Regions from separate parts of the Streptomyces sp. NPDC050564 genome, predicted to be linked through region 1. Evidence: riboswitches for the same ligand, from Rfam matches in the RefSeq annotation. Region 1 holds a riboswitch; the other holds the start of a gene.
What was found. A riboswitch is a leader RNA that binds a small molecule or an ion and turns the genes downstream of it on or off. The one in region 1 is predicted to bind S-adenosylmethionine.
Positions count from the first base shown of each region.

Region 1 (7,433 bases):
ACAGCAGCTCGTCGGGGGCGGCGAACTGGGCGAGTTTGCCGCCGGTGCGCATCACGGCGATGCGGTCGCCGATCGTGATGGCCTCGTCCATGTCGTGGGTGACGAACACGATCGCCTTGCCGAGTTCGCCCTGGATGCGGAGCAACTCCTCCTGGAGACCACGGCGGACGACCGGGTCGACCGCGGAGAACGGCTCGTCCATGAGCAGGATCGGCGGGTCCGAGGCCAGTGCGCGGGCGACGCCGACACGCTGCTGCTGGCCGCCGGAGAGCTGGTACGGATAGCGGCGGGCCATGGCCGGGTCGAGGCCGACCCGTTCCATGAGCTCGGCCGCACGGGCCCGGGCCCGCTGCTTGGACCAGCCGAGCAGCCGCGGCACCGTCGCGATGTTGTCGAGAATCGTGCGGTGCTGGAACAGGCCGGCGTTCTGGATGACGTAACCCATGGAGCGGCGCAGGGCGTTGACCGGCTGGCGCAGGATGTCTTCGCCGTCGACCCGGATGGTGCCGCTGCTGGGCTCGACCATGCGGTTGATCATGCGCAGCGTGGTGGTCTTGCCGCAGCCCGAGGGTCCGACGAGAACGGTGATGGAGTGGTTCGGTATCTGCAGAGACAGGCGATCGACGGCCACCGTGCCGTCGGCGTATCGCTTGCTGACCTCTTCGATGGCTATCAAGCGTCGAAACCCTTCGGGAACGGCTTTGCTCGTACGTGGCGCGATCGCGTGCACGAGGGTGCGTAGTCTAGCCAGTTGATGTTCGATCGTGGTTGCCGCAGGTTACGGATCCGAGAGTGGCCCGGTGTCGTGATGCACACGTGAGCCACGGCAGTGGGGAGGATGCGCGGGCGCGGACGAGGACCGGTCGTTCTTGTCACCGTGACTCACGCCTTCTCCGCAAGCAGGCGCGGGAACCACGGTCTCACCGGTGGGCACGAGCGGGGCGGGCAGCGCTCGGACCCATGCGCTCGCCGTGCAGGACGCGGAGGTGCAGCGCGGCCCAGGTGCGGTAGGGCCGCCAGTTCTCGGAAACCTCGGTGAGGCCCCGGCCGGGCCCGTACCGCTCGGTGATCTCCGCCTCCAATCGGCGCTCCTGGGTCGGCAGTGTGTCGGGGTGGTTGGCGCCGCGCAGGACGACGAGCTCGGCGGAGAAGACGCCCAGCCCCTTGACCTGCTGGACCTGCCGCACCGCCGCCGCCGGGCCCAGGGCGCGCAGCCGGGCGCCGTCGAGGAGCCCGTCGAGCGCGGCGTCGGCCACGGAGTGCAGGTACTCGGTTTTGCGCCAGGGCAGTTCGAAGTCCAGGCCGAGCAGCGCCTCGGGGGAGGGGAACGCGCCGCCTGTGCCGTAGCGGGCGACGAGGTCGTCGCGCATGCGCCTGGCCGAGGTCATCCCCGTGCGCTGGGTCAGCACCGCCCAGGTGGCGGCCTCGTAGGGCGAGTGGAAACCGCACGGCCGCAGGCCCGGCCATCTGGCCTGGACGTCGGCGATGACGGGGTCGCGTTCGGCGACCGTCGGCCAGCCGCGGGCGTCGACGTCCAGGGACAGGAAGCGGCGCACCTGCTCGGCGGCGGCGTCCAGATCGCCGTCGCCGACCGCCACGACCCGGGCCGTGCTGCCGTACTGGGTGACCTCCGCGGCGACGCGGCGCCAGTCGGCGTCGGCGTGGAAGACCGTGCGCAACGCCCCGGCGGCACCCGCCGCCGAGGCCGGCGCCAGCGGCGCGAGCTCCTCCCAGAACTCCCGGCTCGTGTCCAGCGACCAAGGGCCGGCCACCTCGAATTCGACCGCGTGCTGCACCATGTCCGACCTTCCGCTCGGGACACCGGCACTCGTGGACGGGCCGAGAGACCCGGCGCCGCTGTCTGTGCACACGACCTTGGCCTCAATACCTGACAGAATCCGTCAAGTATTTTCGCGAGGTCCGCCCCGGACCCCGGATGGGTGACGCCCAGCGGCGCGGCCCCCGCGTTCTGACGGTCAGTCGCGTCGGATCGCTCCCGTCGCGGACCGGTCGTGCCACACGCGCAGGGACCGGGCGCCGTGGAAGGCGGGATGCTCGTCGAGGCGGCGCACATAGGCGCGAAGGCGGCTGTGCCGGGAGAGGGGGTCGGCCGTGTCGAGGTGGTTGAGCGCCACCCAGACGTCCACGTCGGCGGCCGTCAGATCCTCGCCCAACACATAGGCGCGCGTGGCGAGCTGATGGTCCAACAGATCCAGAGTCGCCGAGCGGGCTTCCGGCCGCGCCGTCGAGGTGACGTCGCGGTCGAGGAGTTCGCGCAGGGCGTCGATGTCCGCGGCGAGGGCCGGCGGGTGCAGCAGGGGGATGCATGCTCCGTCATGGCAGGTCAGCAGGCCCGCCAGGTCACGAAGGATGTCGGGGGTGTGATTGCTGACGATGCGTCCGCTCCAGCGGTCGCACAGCGCGGGCGCGGTCAGCGGGCCCTCGTAATGGTGCCAGGTGGCCTCGTAGGCACTGCGGAGCGAGGCGAACGCGTCGGGTGTCTCGGCGGGGTGCGCGAGGATCGTGGTGGCCACCGAGTCCTTGAGGCCGAGCAGATCGAGGGTGATCGAAAGGCGCAGCGAACGCGGACAGCCCTCGGACAGATAGAGCTGATAGCGGTGCGGCGCAGGGTAGAAGCCACCGGCGGCACCGACACCGATGCGGCTGCGGATGCCGTGCGGGCGAGGGGACACGGACGGTCCGGCGCCTGCGGGGCGAGTGCTTGGACCGGACACAACTGGGCCCGGAACGCGCGACGTCGAGGCGCGGGCGACTGCGGTGGGGGCGCACGTGCCCGCGGTTGCGGCGTGCGTGCCGGTGGTGGCTGCGCTGGTGGCGCATGTGCCTGAGGTGGCTGTGTTCGAGGCGCGCGAAACGGTCTCGGGCATGACTCTCCAGGGGAACGACGAAGCCCCGGCCGCATGTTGGGCGGCAGCGGCGGAACGGAGTGACTGCGCTTGTGCACCGGCTCGGAGCGGCCGGACTAGTACGCGCTGGAGACCCGCTGCAAATCGATGTGCAGCCGTCTCGTCAGGTCGCTCCTGGGCATTCCCACCGGTCCCGCCTTCAGGGCCCGCGAGCCGCGAGACCACGCTTGTCCCGCCGCACCGGCGGGACCCGGTCGTCACCCGGGGCACCCCGTCGCGGTGGAAGGGTTGCCTGTCAGCGGGCCGGGGCCGATCACCGCATCGCGCAGGCAAGCCCACGTGACGAGGCGCTGACAATCGTGACCGTCCTCGTCAGTGTCAGTGCGCTCCGTGACGCCGTCAAGAAGGCGTGGACCCGGTCTCACCACGTGGTCATTCGGGCGGGTGGACGTTGACATCGGTTTCCGAGCGTGCCTAACTTACGCCGCAGATCGGTCATGAGTGTCAGCGAAAAGCCCTGGCTCGCTGGCCGGCAACCCTCGCGTCGCGGTGGGGTGCCCCAGGTGACGACCGGACCGGAAGACTTTCGGTAAGCGCGAGCCGCCCACGGGCGGAACAGTGACGGAGACAACGATGAACGCAGCGTCGAAGGTGGCCGCAGAGCGGCCCCGCGGCTGCGTACTGCTGTGCGCGAACCGCTGCGTCGATCTGCTCCGCGTCAACAGTGCCCTGTGTACCGCTTCGGGCTGTGCCCGCTGTCAAGGCTGACGGCGTCCTGAATCTCTGACGCGTACCGCTGCCGCGGTGCGCCCTCTGCCCGCCCAGCCCCCGGTACCGGCGTCTTCCCGTTCTTCGTCCTCCGCAGCCGTCCCCGTTGTGCTGCGGTGCCGTTGCGTATGCCGCGCCCGGGGTGTCCGACTCCGCTGGAGCCCCCTCATGAGTGAACCCCCTGGCGTCGCTGTGTTTCTTGCCGAGGCACCGCCCGCCGACTCCCCGGCGAAGCCGCTCACGGCCCAGCGCGTGCTGCCGCTGCGCCGGCCGGGCCGCTGGATTGCCACAGCCGTCGTCCTGGTCCTGGTCGCCCAGATCATCCACGGCCTGGCCACCAACCCCTTCTACCAGTGGGATCGCTTCCGCTACTGGTTCCTGCGTCCCACGATTCTCGACGGCCTGGTCATCACCCTCGAAGTGGCCGCGCTCAGCGCGGTGTTGGGGCTGCTGGGCGGAGTCCTGCTCGCCCTCGCCAGGCTCTCCGGGAGCCCGGTGCTGCGTGCGGTGAGCTGGGTGTACACGTGGCTGTTCCGCTCCGTACCGCTGATCGTCGTCCTGATCTTCCTCTACAACTTCAGCGCCCTGTACAAGACGTTGAGCCTCGGTGTGCCGTTCGGGCCGGCCTTCGTCACCTTCGACGAGTCCCGGCTCGCCACCGACATGACGGTCGCCGTGATCGGCCTCAGCCTCAACGAGGCGGCGTACGCGGCCGAGGTCGTCCGCGGCGGCATCCTCTCCGTCGACCAGGGCCAGCACGAGGCGGCTGCCGCGCTCGGCCTGCCGAAGACGTACCAGTTCACCCGGATCGTCTTCCCGCAGGCCCTCAGGTCCATCACCCCGAACTACGTCAACCAGCTGATCGGCCTGATCAAGGGCACGTCCCTGGTCTTCTACGTGTCGCTGCTCGACCTGTTCGGCTCGGTGCAGACGATGGGCAGCACCTATCCCGGCGACATCGTGCCGCTGCTGCTGGTCGCCACCGTCTGGTACCTGATCCTCACGAGTGCCGTGTCTATCGCCCAGTTCTACGTCGAGCGGTACTTCGCCCGGGGCGCGACACGCACCCTGCCGCCGACCCCGCTGCAGAAGGCGCGGACCGGCCTGACCGATCTGCTGGCCCGGCTGCGCAAGGAGGCCGCCGTATGACCACCGCCCAGACCCCCGACGCGCGACCCGCCGCGCTTGAAGTCCACGACGTGCACAAGTGGTACGGCGCCCACCGGGTACTCGACGGAGTCGACCTGACAGTGCGGCCCGGCGAGGTCACCGTCATCCTCGGCCCGTCCGGCTCCGGCAAGTCGACGCTGTTGCGGGTGATCAACCACCTGGAGAAGCCGGAAGTCGGATACGTCAGTGTCAACGGCGAGTTGATCGGCGTCAGGCGGCAGGGCGAGAGGCTGAAGGAACTCAGCGAGCGGGCCATCCTGAGCCAGCGCAGCCGGATCGGCTTCGTCTTCCAGAACTTCAACCTCTTCCCGCATCTGACCGTCCTGGACAACGTGGCCGCCGCGCCCGTGGCCACCGGGAGGCTGACCAAGCCCGAGGCCCAGGAGCTGGCACGCGAACTGCTCGGCCGCGTGGGCCTGGGCGAGAAGACCGGCGCCTACCCGCGCCAGTTGTCCGGCGGTCAGCAGCAGCGTGTGGCCATCGCCCGCGCCCTCGCCCTGCGCCCGGGAATCATCCTGTTCGACGAGCCCACCTCGGCACTCGACCCCGAACTCGTCGGCGAGGTCCTGGCCGTCATCAAGGACCTGGCGACCAGCGGCACCACCCTCGTCATCGTCACGCACGAGATCGGCTTCGCCCGCGAGGTCGCCGACCGGATCGTCTTCATCGACGGCGGCCGCATCGTCGAACAGGGCCCGCCCTCAGAGGTGTTGGACCACCCGCGGCACGAACGGACCCGGGACTTCCTCAGCAAGGTGCTCTGACCGGCGCCTCCCTTCTGCCACATCACCGCAGTCACACCCTCACCCAGCGACAAGGACAGCCATGCCTACGCACTTCTCTCGACGCAGCCTGATACGCGGTATCACCGCGGCGACCGCCGTTGCTTCACTGGCCGCCGGGCTCGCGGCCTGCGGAGGCGACAGCGACGCCGCCACCACGACCGACGCCGCGGGCACGGTGACCGTGGGACAGCTGTCCAACGGGGCCGCCCGGCAGACCAGGTTGAAGGTCTCCGAGGTGAAGTCGATCAGCGCCGAGCTGCCCGCGTCGGTGCGCAGGAGCGGCAAGCTGGAGATCGGCGTCGGCGCCCTGCCCGACGGCTTCCCGCCCCTGGCGTACGTCGGCTCCGACCAGAAGACCCTCACCGGCGCGGAACCCGACTTCGGCCGCCTGGTCGCCGCCGTACTCGGCCTGAAGCCGGAGCTGAAGAACTCCACCTGGGAGAACATGTTCGTCGGCATCGACAGTGGCAAGGTCGACGTGGCCTTCGCCAACATCACCGACACCGAGGAGCGCAAGAAGAAGTACGACTTCGCCTCCTACCGGAAGGACAACGTCGGCTTCGAGGTGCTCAAGAAGAGCACGTGGAACTTCGACGACGACTACGAGAACCTCGCCGGCAAGACCGTCGCCGTCGACAACGGCACCAACCAGGAGAAGATCCTCCTCGAGTGGCAGACGAAGCTCGAGAAGGAGGGCAAGCAGCTCACCGTCAAGCACTTCGCGAGCAAGAACAGCACCTACCTGGCGCTGACCGGCGGAAAGATCGACGCGTATTTCGCCGCCAACCCCGGTGTCGCCTACCACGTCACACAGACCGCCAAGTCGCCCAACCCGACGCGCAGCGCGGGTACGTTCTCCGGCGCCGGCGCGTCGCTGCAGGGCTTGATCGCGGCTACCACGAAGAAGGACAGCGGCCTGGCCAAGCCGATCGCCGACGCGGTCAACCATCTGATCAAGAACGGCCAGTACACCAAGTGGCTGTCCGCCTGGAACCTCTCCAACGAGGCCGTCGACACCGCCCAGGTCAACCCGCCCGGGCTGCCGCTCGACAACTCCTGAGCCCTCACATCGTCCTGTTGGATGCTCAGATACGGCCGTCGGCTACGCACGGAGTCGACGGCCGTGAGCCCCCGGCAGTCGCCCCTCCCGGCTACGGAGATCCGACACCCCCATGTCCACCATCACTCGACCCACTTCGCCGCAGAGCCCGGCGACACCGCACATCCTGGACAACGCGGCCTGGGCCGCGCTGACCGGTCCGCATGCCGGGTTCGCCGAGCGCGTCGGAGACGCCGCCCGCTACCGCACGGATGTCTCCCCGTTCACCGCCCTGGCCGACCCCGCCGACCCTCACGCCTGGCAGGACCTGGCCGAACTCGTCGGCCCGGGAACCGTCACCCCGGTGTCCGGGGTCAAGGACGCTCCCGAGGGCTGGGAGACCGTACAGCGCGGCCGGGGCGTACAACTGGTCGGCACCGCGCTGCGCGCCGAGCCCGCCCCGGAGGCGGTGCGGCTCGGGCTCGACGACGTACCCGAGATCCTGGACCTCATCGCCTTGACCGAGCCGGGCCCTTTCCTGCCCCGCACGATCGAAGTCGGCACCTACCTGGGCATCCGGCACCGAGGACGGCTGATCGCCATGGCCGGCGAACGGCTGCGCCCACCGGGCTGGACGGAGATCAGCGCCGTCTGCACTCGCCCGGACCACCGCGGCCGGGGCCTGGCCACCCGGCTGGTACGCGCGGTCGCGGCGGGCATCAGGGAGCGCGGGGACACTCCCTTCCTGCACGCCTCCGCGAGCAACACCGGAGCGATCCGGCTCTACGAGTCGATCGGCTTCAC
Region 1 is NZ_JBITGS010000033.1:79,640-87,072, reverse strand. Features, by position in the region: gene ACIBK0_RS39055 (ABC transporter ATP-binding protein) at 1-676, opposite strand, end outside; gene ACIBK0_RS39050 (DNA-3-methyladenine glycosylase family protein) at 921-1,799, opposite strand; gene ACIBK0_RS39045 (glutathione S-transferase C-terminal domain-containing protein) at 1,977-2,693, opposite strand; gene ACIBK0_RS39040 (putative leader peptide) at 2,984-3,049, opposite strand; SAM riboswitch class IV at 3,086-3,232, opposite strand; SAM riboswitch class IV at 3,361-3,469, shown strand; gene ACIBK0_RS39035 (amino acid ABC transporter permease) at 3,804-4,784, shown strand; gene ACIBK0_RS39030 (amino acid ABC transporter ATP-binding protein) at 4,781-5,569, shown strand; gene ACIBK0_RS39025 (ABC transporter substrate-binding protein) at 5,631-6,650, shown strand; gene ACIBK0_RS39020 (GNAT family N-acetyltransferase) at 6,763-7,433, shown strand, end outside.

Region 2 (7,433 bases), on a different contig from region 1:
AGAAGTCATGAGTAGCCAAGAGATTCCAGAAGAGAACGTGCCCGCTGAGCGGGCCACCGACGAGCACGGTCACGCGGTAGCCGTCGCGGACGAGACGAACCCGTTCGCGGACCCGGGACTGCCGCCCCACGAGCACCGTGTCCAGGACATCGACGAGCGGGCCGCCAAGCGGTCCGAGCGCATGGTCGCCATGCTGTTCACGCTGTCGATGCTGGCCACCGTCGCCTTCATCGCCTCGTATGTGGCGATCCCCAATGACAAGTCGATCTACGTCTTCCCGATCGGGCACATCAGCGCGCTGAACTTCGCGCTGGGTCTGACCCTCGGTGTGGCGCTGTTCTCGATCGGCGCGGGCGCGGTCCACTGGGCCCGCACCCTGATGTCCGACATGGAGATCGCCGACGAGCGTCACCCGATCGAGGCGGAGCCCGAGGTCAAGGCCAAGGTGCTGGCCGACTTCAAGCAGGGCGCCAAGGAGTCCGCGCTCGGCCGCCGCAAGCTGATCCGCAACACGATGTTCGGCGCGCTGGCCCTGTTCCCGCTCTCCGGCGTCATGCTGCTGCGCGACCTCGGTCCGCTGCCCGGCACGAAGCTGCGGCACACGCTCTGGTCCAAGGGCAAGCTGCTCGTCAACATGAACACCAACGAGCCGCTGCGTCCCTCGGACGTCGCCGTCGGGTCGCTCACCTTCGTCAAGCCCGAAGGCCTGGAGGAGCACGACGAGGACTTCCAGCAGGAGATCGCCAAGGCGGCCCTGATGATCGTCCGGCTGCAGCCGGACAACATCAAGGACAAGCAGGAACTCGAGTGGTCCTACGAGGGGATCGTGGCCTACTCGAAGATCTGCACCCACGTCGGTTGCCCGATCTCCCTGTACGAGCAGCAGACGCACCACGTCCTCTGCCCGTGCCACCAGTCCACCTTCGACCTCTCCGACGGTGCCCGAGTCATCTTCGGCCCGGCCGGTCACGCCCTGCCGCAGCTGCGCATCGGTGTGAACGACGAGGGCTACCTCGAGGCGCTCGGCGACTTCGATGAGCCCGTCGGTCCTGCATTCTGGGAGCGCGGATGAGCACTGCGACCACCTCCGACTCGCGCTCGCGCGAGAAGGCACCCGCCGGTGAGCGGGTAGCCGACTGGGCCGACGGCCGCCTCGGGATCTACTCCCTGGCCAAGTCCAACATGCGCAAGATCTTCCCCGACCACTGGTCGTTCATGTTGGGTGAGGTCTGCCTCTACAGCTTCATCATCATCATCCTCACGGGTGTGTACCTGACGCTGTTCTTCCACCCGTCGATGAACGAGGTGACGTACAACGGCAGCTATGTCCCGCTCCAGGGACAGCTGATGTCGGAGGCGTTCAACTCGACCATGCACATCTCTTTCGATGTGCGCGGTGGTCTGCTGATCCGGCAGATCCACCACTGGGCGGCGCTGATCTTCCTCGCCGGCATGTTCGTGCACATGATGCGTGTGTTCTTCACGGGTGCGTTCCGCAAGCCCCGTGAGGTCAACTGGGTGTTCGGCTTCCTGCTGTTCGTCCTGGGCATGTTCACCGGCTTCACCGGTTACTCGCTCCCGGACGACCTGCTCTCCGGCACCGGTGTCCGCTTCATGGAGGGCGCGGTCCTGTCCGTGCCGATCGTGGGCACGTACCTGTCGTTCTTCCTCTTCGGCGGCCAGTTCCCGGGCGGCGACTTCGTGGCCCGCTTCTACTCGGTGCATGTGCTGCTGCTGCCGGGCATCATGCTCGGCCTGGTGGTCGGACACCTGATCCTGGTCTTCTACCACAAGCACACGCAGTTCGCGGGCCCGGGAAAGACGAACAACAACGTCGTCGGCATGCCGCTGCTGCCGGTCTACATGGCCAAGGCCGGAGGCTTCTTCTTCCTGGTCTTCGGTGTCATCGCGGCCATCGCGGCGATCGCCTCGATCAACCCGATCTGGTCCCTGGGCCCCTACCGTCCGGACCAGGTCTCCACGGGCGCCCAGCCGGACTGGTACATGGGCTTCTCCGAGGGCCTGATCCGTGTCATGCCGGGCTGGGAGATCAACCTCTGGGGTCACACGCTCGTCCTGGGCGTGTTCATCCCGCTGGTGATCTTCCCGCTGGTCCTGGTCGCGATCGCGGTCTACCCGTTCATCGAGTCCTGGGTCACCGGCGACAAGCGCGAGCACCACATCCTGGACCGCCCGCGCAACGTCCCGACCCGGACCGCGTTCGGTGCCGCCTGGATCAGCTGGTACTTCGTCCTGCTCGTCGGTGGCGGCAACGACCTCTGGGCCACGCACTTCCACCTGGCGATCAACTCGATCACCTGGTTCGTCCGGATCGCGTTCTTCGTCGTGCCGGTGCTCACGTTCATCGCCACCAAGCGGATCTGCCTCGGTCTCCAGCGCCGTGACCGGGACAAGGTGCTGCACGGCCGCGAGTCGGGCATCATCAAGCGCCTGCCGCACGGTGAGTTCATCGAGGTGCACGAGCCGCTCAGCCAGGACGCGCTGCACACCCTCACCGCGCACGAGCAGTACAAGCCGGCCGAGATCGGCCCGACGGTCGACGAGAACGGTGTCGAGCGCAAGGTGCCGGGCACGCAGCGGCTGCGCGCCAAGCTCAGCAAGGGCTACTACGGGGAGGACAACCAGATCCCCAAGCCCACGGTCGAGGAGTACAAGGAGATCACGAGCGGCCACGGCCACCACTGATCTGCTGACCGATCCTTATTGATCGCCACGGGAAGAGCCCTCGTCCATTGCCTGGACGGGGGCTCTTTGCCGTGCTCCGGGCTGGATAGGGTGTTCCCATCTACAGGAGTCCCTTTCCGGGACGGACCCAGGAGCGGCTTATGAGCGCTGTGAACCCCGCTGGAGGCGACATCGCGGCGGGCCGTTCCTGGCCCGTGGTCCTGAACGGCCTCCTCGACGGACGTGACCAGAGCGCGGACGACACCGCCTGGGCGATGGACCGCATCCTGCGCGGCGAGGCGACCGACGCGCAGATCGCCGGTTTCGTGGTGGCGCTGCGGGCCAAGGGCGAGACCGTCGAGGAGATCACCGGACTCGTCCGGACGATGTACGAGCACGCGAACGTGATCGAGGTGCCGGGGCCGACCGTCGACATCGTCGGTACGGGCGGCGACGGCGCGAAGACCGTCAACATCTCCACCATGTCGGCGATCGTGGTCGCCGGGACCGGCGCCAAGGTCGTCAAGCACGGCAACCGGGCCGCGTCCTCGGCGTCCGGCTCCTCGGACGTCCTGGAGAAGCTCGGCGTCAACCTCGAGCTGCCACTGAAGCGGGTCGTCGAGGTGGCCGAGGAGGCCGGGATCACCTTCTGCTTCGCGGTGAAGTTCCATCCGGCGCTGCGTCATGTGGCGGCGGCGCGTGGGCAGTTGGGGATCCGGACGACGTTCAACGTGCTCGGTCCGCTGACGAACCCCGCGCGGGTGAAGGCACAGGCGGTGGGTGTCGCGGATCCGCGCATGGCGCCCATCGTGGCGGGTGTCTTCGCCGAGCGAGGCAACTCCTCGCTGGTCTTCCGCGGCGACGACGGCCTCGACGAGCTGACGACCACATCGACCTCCAGGGTCTGGGTCGTCCGCGACGGCAAGGTCACCGAGGAGCGTTTCGACCCGCGCGACGTCGGCATCGACCTCGTCCCGGTGGAGGCACTGCGCGGCGCCGACGCGTCGTACAACGCGGACGTCGCCCGTCGCCTGCTGAACGGCGAGACCGGGCCCGTACGGGACGCGGTACTGCTCAATGCGGCCGCGGCCCTGGTGGCCCTGGAGCCGGCGGAGACACCGTTGGCCGAGCAGCTGCGTGCCGGGATGGCCAAGGCGGCGGAGTCGATCGACTCGGGCGCGGCGAAGCGGACGCTGGAGCGGTGGGTGGCCGCCAGCAACGCCTGAGGCCTGCCGCCCCCCTCCCGCGCCAGCACGGTCGAGCGTGGGGGCGGGGGTGCCGAGCCCCGCGCCCGCGGCATGATCCGCCGGACGGGACCCGGCTCCGAGCACCCGCAGGGGAGCCCGGGCCGAGCGCTCCAGGCCGCCGGACGCGGTGGCGGCCGGAGTAAAGTGAAGAGGTGGCAGCTCTCCCGCGGTGACGCCAGTTCCGTGTGGAGTCATCCGGGGGCACGGCCGCGAGGAGCGAGGCATGATTCACTCAGCCGATATCCGCGAGTGGCGCAACCGCGACGTAGTCGATCCCGGAGGTCGCAAGATCGGCGCTCTGGAAGCGGTCTACGTGGACACCGCCACCGACGCACCTGCCATGGCCTCCGTCCGCACCGGACTGCCGACCCGGCACAGGCTCGTCTTCGTCCCCCTCGACGAGGCGACCCTGGGGCCCGGCTATGTGAAAGTCGCCCACTCGAGAGGGCAGGTGAAGAAGGCGCCGTCCATCGGCATGGACGACATCCTGCCGGTCGAGCGGGAACACGAGATCTTCGAACACTACGACCAGACCTACGAGTCCGGTGCCGAGCACGGGCGCCGTCTCGCGCGCGGCTGACCGGCCCGTCGGAGGATGTGGTCACCCATGGCGCTCTTCCTCTTCCTGATCCTCGTGGCGGTCATCCTCGGGCTCATCGGTGCGACGGTGGAGGGGCTGTTCTACCTCCTGATCATCGGCGCGCTGGTGCTGGTGGCCGACCTGGTGCTGTTCGGCATGCGTTGGTCCCGGCGCTCGCACCGGCATCACTTCGTGCGCTGATCCCGACGCCAGGGCGCGTCCCGTCATCCGGACAGGAGTTGCGGGGCCGTGATCAGCTCGCGTAGGTTCCTGTCCAGGTCATGAGTGACAGTCATGAGGCCCCGGCCGACTGTCCGGCAACCCTCCGTCCGTGGCGGGGTGCCCCGGGTGAAGACCAGGTCGTAGGCAGCGAGGTCTACGGCAAGCGCGGACCCCTCGCCCTCTTTTGAGTGGATACAGCCCAGGGGTCCTGGTCGTTCGAGGGAGCCTTCTGTGAGCAAGCGAATGCGATAGGGCGTAGAGCCCCGCCTCCGCATACCCCCTTTTTCACCCTTTCCCGCGCTGAGCCGTACCGCCGTGTACCCGCTCGCGCGGTGATTCCCCGCGCCTCTCACAGGAGCTCGCCATGTCTGTCCCCACCACTGCCGCCGACCCGACCGTTTGTGCCTCGCTGCCCGTTCTGGGACGAGATGTCACCGTCCCGCTCGTCACCGGTGGCGAGGTCACCTACGCCGCCCTCGACTACGCCGCCAGCGCCCCGGCCCTGCAGCGGGTGTGGGACGACGTCGCTGCCTACGCCCCGTACTACGGCAGCGTCCACCGCGGCGCCGGCTACCTCTCGCAGCTGTCCACCGATCTCTTCGAGAACGCCCGCAGGACCGTCGCCGAGTTTCTCGACTGCCGGGACGGCGACCAGGTCGTCTTCACCCGCTCCACCACCGACTCGCTCAACCTGCTTGCCGCCACTCTTCCGGCCGACTGCCAGGTCTTCGTCTTCGAGACCGAGCACCACGCCTCGCTGCTGCCCTGGCGGGGCGCCCGGGTGACGTACCTGAACGCCCCGCGCACGCCCGGTGAGGCCGTCGAGACCCTGGAGCGCGCGCTCGCCGACCGGGATCCGTACGGTCCGGCGCTGGTCTGTGTCACGGGCGCGTCCAACGTCACCGGCGAACTGTGGCCGGTGCGTGAGCTGGCCGCGGCCGCCCACGCGCACGGCGCGCGCATCGTCCTCGACGCCGCGCAGCTGGCCCCGCATCACCCGGTGTCCGTCCGTGACCTGGACGTCGACTGGGTCGCCTTCTCCGGTCACAAGCTGTACGCGCCCTTCGGGTCCGGCGTCCTGGCCGGCCGCTCCGACTGGCTGCGCGAGGCCGAGCCCTACCTGGCCGGCGGTGGTGCCAGCCGCAAGGTCACCCGGCGCGAGGACGGGGGAGTGGACGTGGAGTGGCACGAGAGCGCCGCCCGTCACGAGGCCGGGTCTCCGAACGTCATCGGCGCCTACTCGATCGCCTCGGCCTGCAAGGCGCTGACCGAGGCCGGGTTCGACACGCTGGTCGCCCGTGAGCGGCACCTGATCGACACGGTCCGCGCGGGGCTCGCCGAGGTGCCCGAGGTGCGTGTCCTCTCCCTCTTCGGCGACGACGCCCCGCGCGTCGGCGTGATCTCCTTCGTCGTCGAGGGATGGAACAGCTCGCACTTCGCCGCCGCGCTCTCTGCCGAGTACGGCATCGGCGTGCGCGACGGTCTCTTCTGCGCCCACCCGCTGGTGCGCACGCTCCTCGGCAGCGATCCGCAGGCCCAGGGCGAATGCGGTGCGCCCGAGGCCGCGCCCGGCGAGAAGTCCTTGAACGCCATCCGGGTGAGCTTCGGGGCGGGCACGCCCGACGAGCACGTGGAGCGCTTCGTGCGCGCCGTGAAGGAACTGGTGCGGGACGGTGCGCAGTGGCAGTACCGCACGGAGGACGGCCGCTGCGTCCCGGCGGTCTGAGGGCTTCTGGCGCAGTTCCCCGCGCCCCTTTAAAGGGGCGCGGGGAACTGCGCAATCTTTTAGCGGGGGTCTGGGGGCGCAGCCCCCCGGTACGGGACGGGCAGGGGCGGCGGGGGCGAAAGGACTAGCCGTCCAGGCCGATGGCGAACGCCGCCTCCAGGTCGTGCTGCGAGTACGTACGGAACGCCACGTGCGTGTCCGTCGCCTCGACGCCCGGGATCTTGCTGATGCGGCCGGGGATGACGTCCGCCAGGTCCTCGTGCTGCTTCACCCGGACCATGGCGATCAAGTCGTACGTACCGGTGACGGAGAAGACCTCGCTGACACTGTCCAGCGCGGCGATCGACTCGGCGATCTCGGGGATCCGGTCCACGCTGGTCTTGATGAGGACGATCGCGGTGATCACGGCTGGTTCTCTCCCTCGGGGCCGCTGCTGAGGCTCTCACCCTACTCGCGGTCCAGCCGGGCCGGTTGTTCCGCCGGGGCCCCGGCCCGAGGCGCACCCGCTGTCGGAGGCTGCGCCCCCGGGGAAGGTGCGGTAGTCGTACGGCCGAATCGGATCCACGCGTAGACGAACCCCAGTGAGAAGCCCACCAGATGGGCCAGATAGGCCACGCCGGGGCCCGATGAGTCGCGGTCGGCCGCGAGCCACTGCAGGCTGACCCAGAACGGCAGCACCACCCAGGCGGGAAAGCGCAGCGGCAGGAAGAAGAGGAACGGGAAGAGACTGGTCACCCGGGCCTTGGGGAACAGGTACAGGAACGCGCCCAGGATCGCGGAGATCGCCCCGGAGGCGCCGACCAGGGACTGCTGCGACTCGGCGTTGGCGGCCGCGTAGCCGAGCAGGGCGAGATAGCCGCAGCCCACGTAGAAGAGGGCGAACTGCACGTGGCCCATGCGTTCCTCGGCCATCGCCCCGAAGACGTAGAAGAAGAGCATGTTGCCCAGGAGGTGGAGCCAGCTGCCGTGGATG
Region 2 is NZ_JBITGS010000006.1:140,631-148,063, reverse strand. Features, by position in the region: gene ACIBK0_RS11830 (c-type cytochrome) at 1-11, shown strand, start outside; gene ACIBK0_RS11825 (Rieske 2Fe-2S domain-containing protein) at 8-1,072, shown strand; gene ACIBK0_RS11820 (cytochrome bc complex cytochrome b subunit) at 1,069-2,706, shown strand; gene trpD (anthranilate phosphoribosyltransferase) at 2,847-3,911, shown strand; gene ACIBK0_RS11810 (PRC-barrel domain-containing protein) at 4,156-4,512, shown strand; gene ACIBK0_RS11805 (hypothetical protein) at 4,540-4,713, shown strand; SAM riboswitch class IV at 4,790-4,906, shown strand; gene ACIBK0_RS11800 (aminotransferase class V-fold PLP-dependent enzyme) at 5,099-6,460, shown strand; gene ACIBK0_RS11795 (Lrp/AsnC family transcriptional regulator) at 6,585-6,866, opposite strand; gene ACIBK0_RS11790 (rhomboid family intramembrane serine protease) at 6,908-7,433, opposite strand, start outside.
Region 2: linked by a shared signal. The riboswitch ahead of ACIBK0_RS11800 (aminotransferase class V-fold PLP-dependent enzyme) and the one ahead of ACIBK0_RS39040 (putative leader peptide) in region 1 are both predicted to bind S-adenosylmethionine.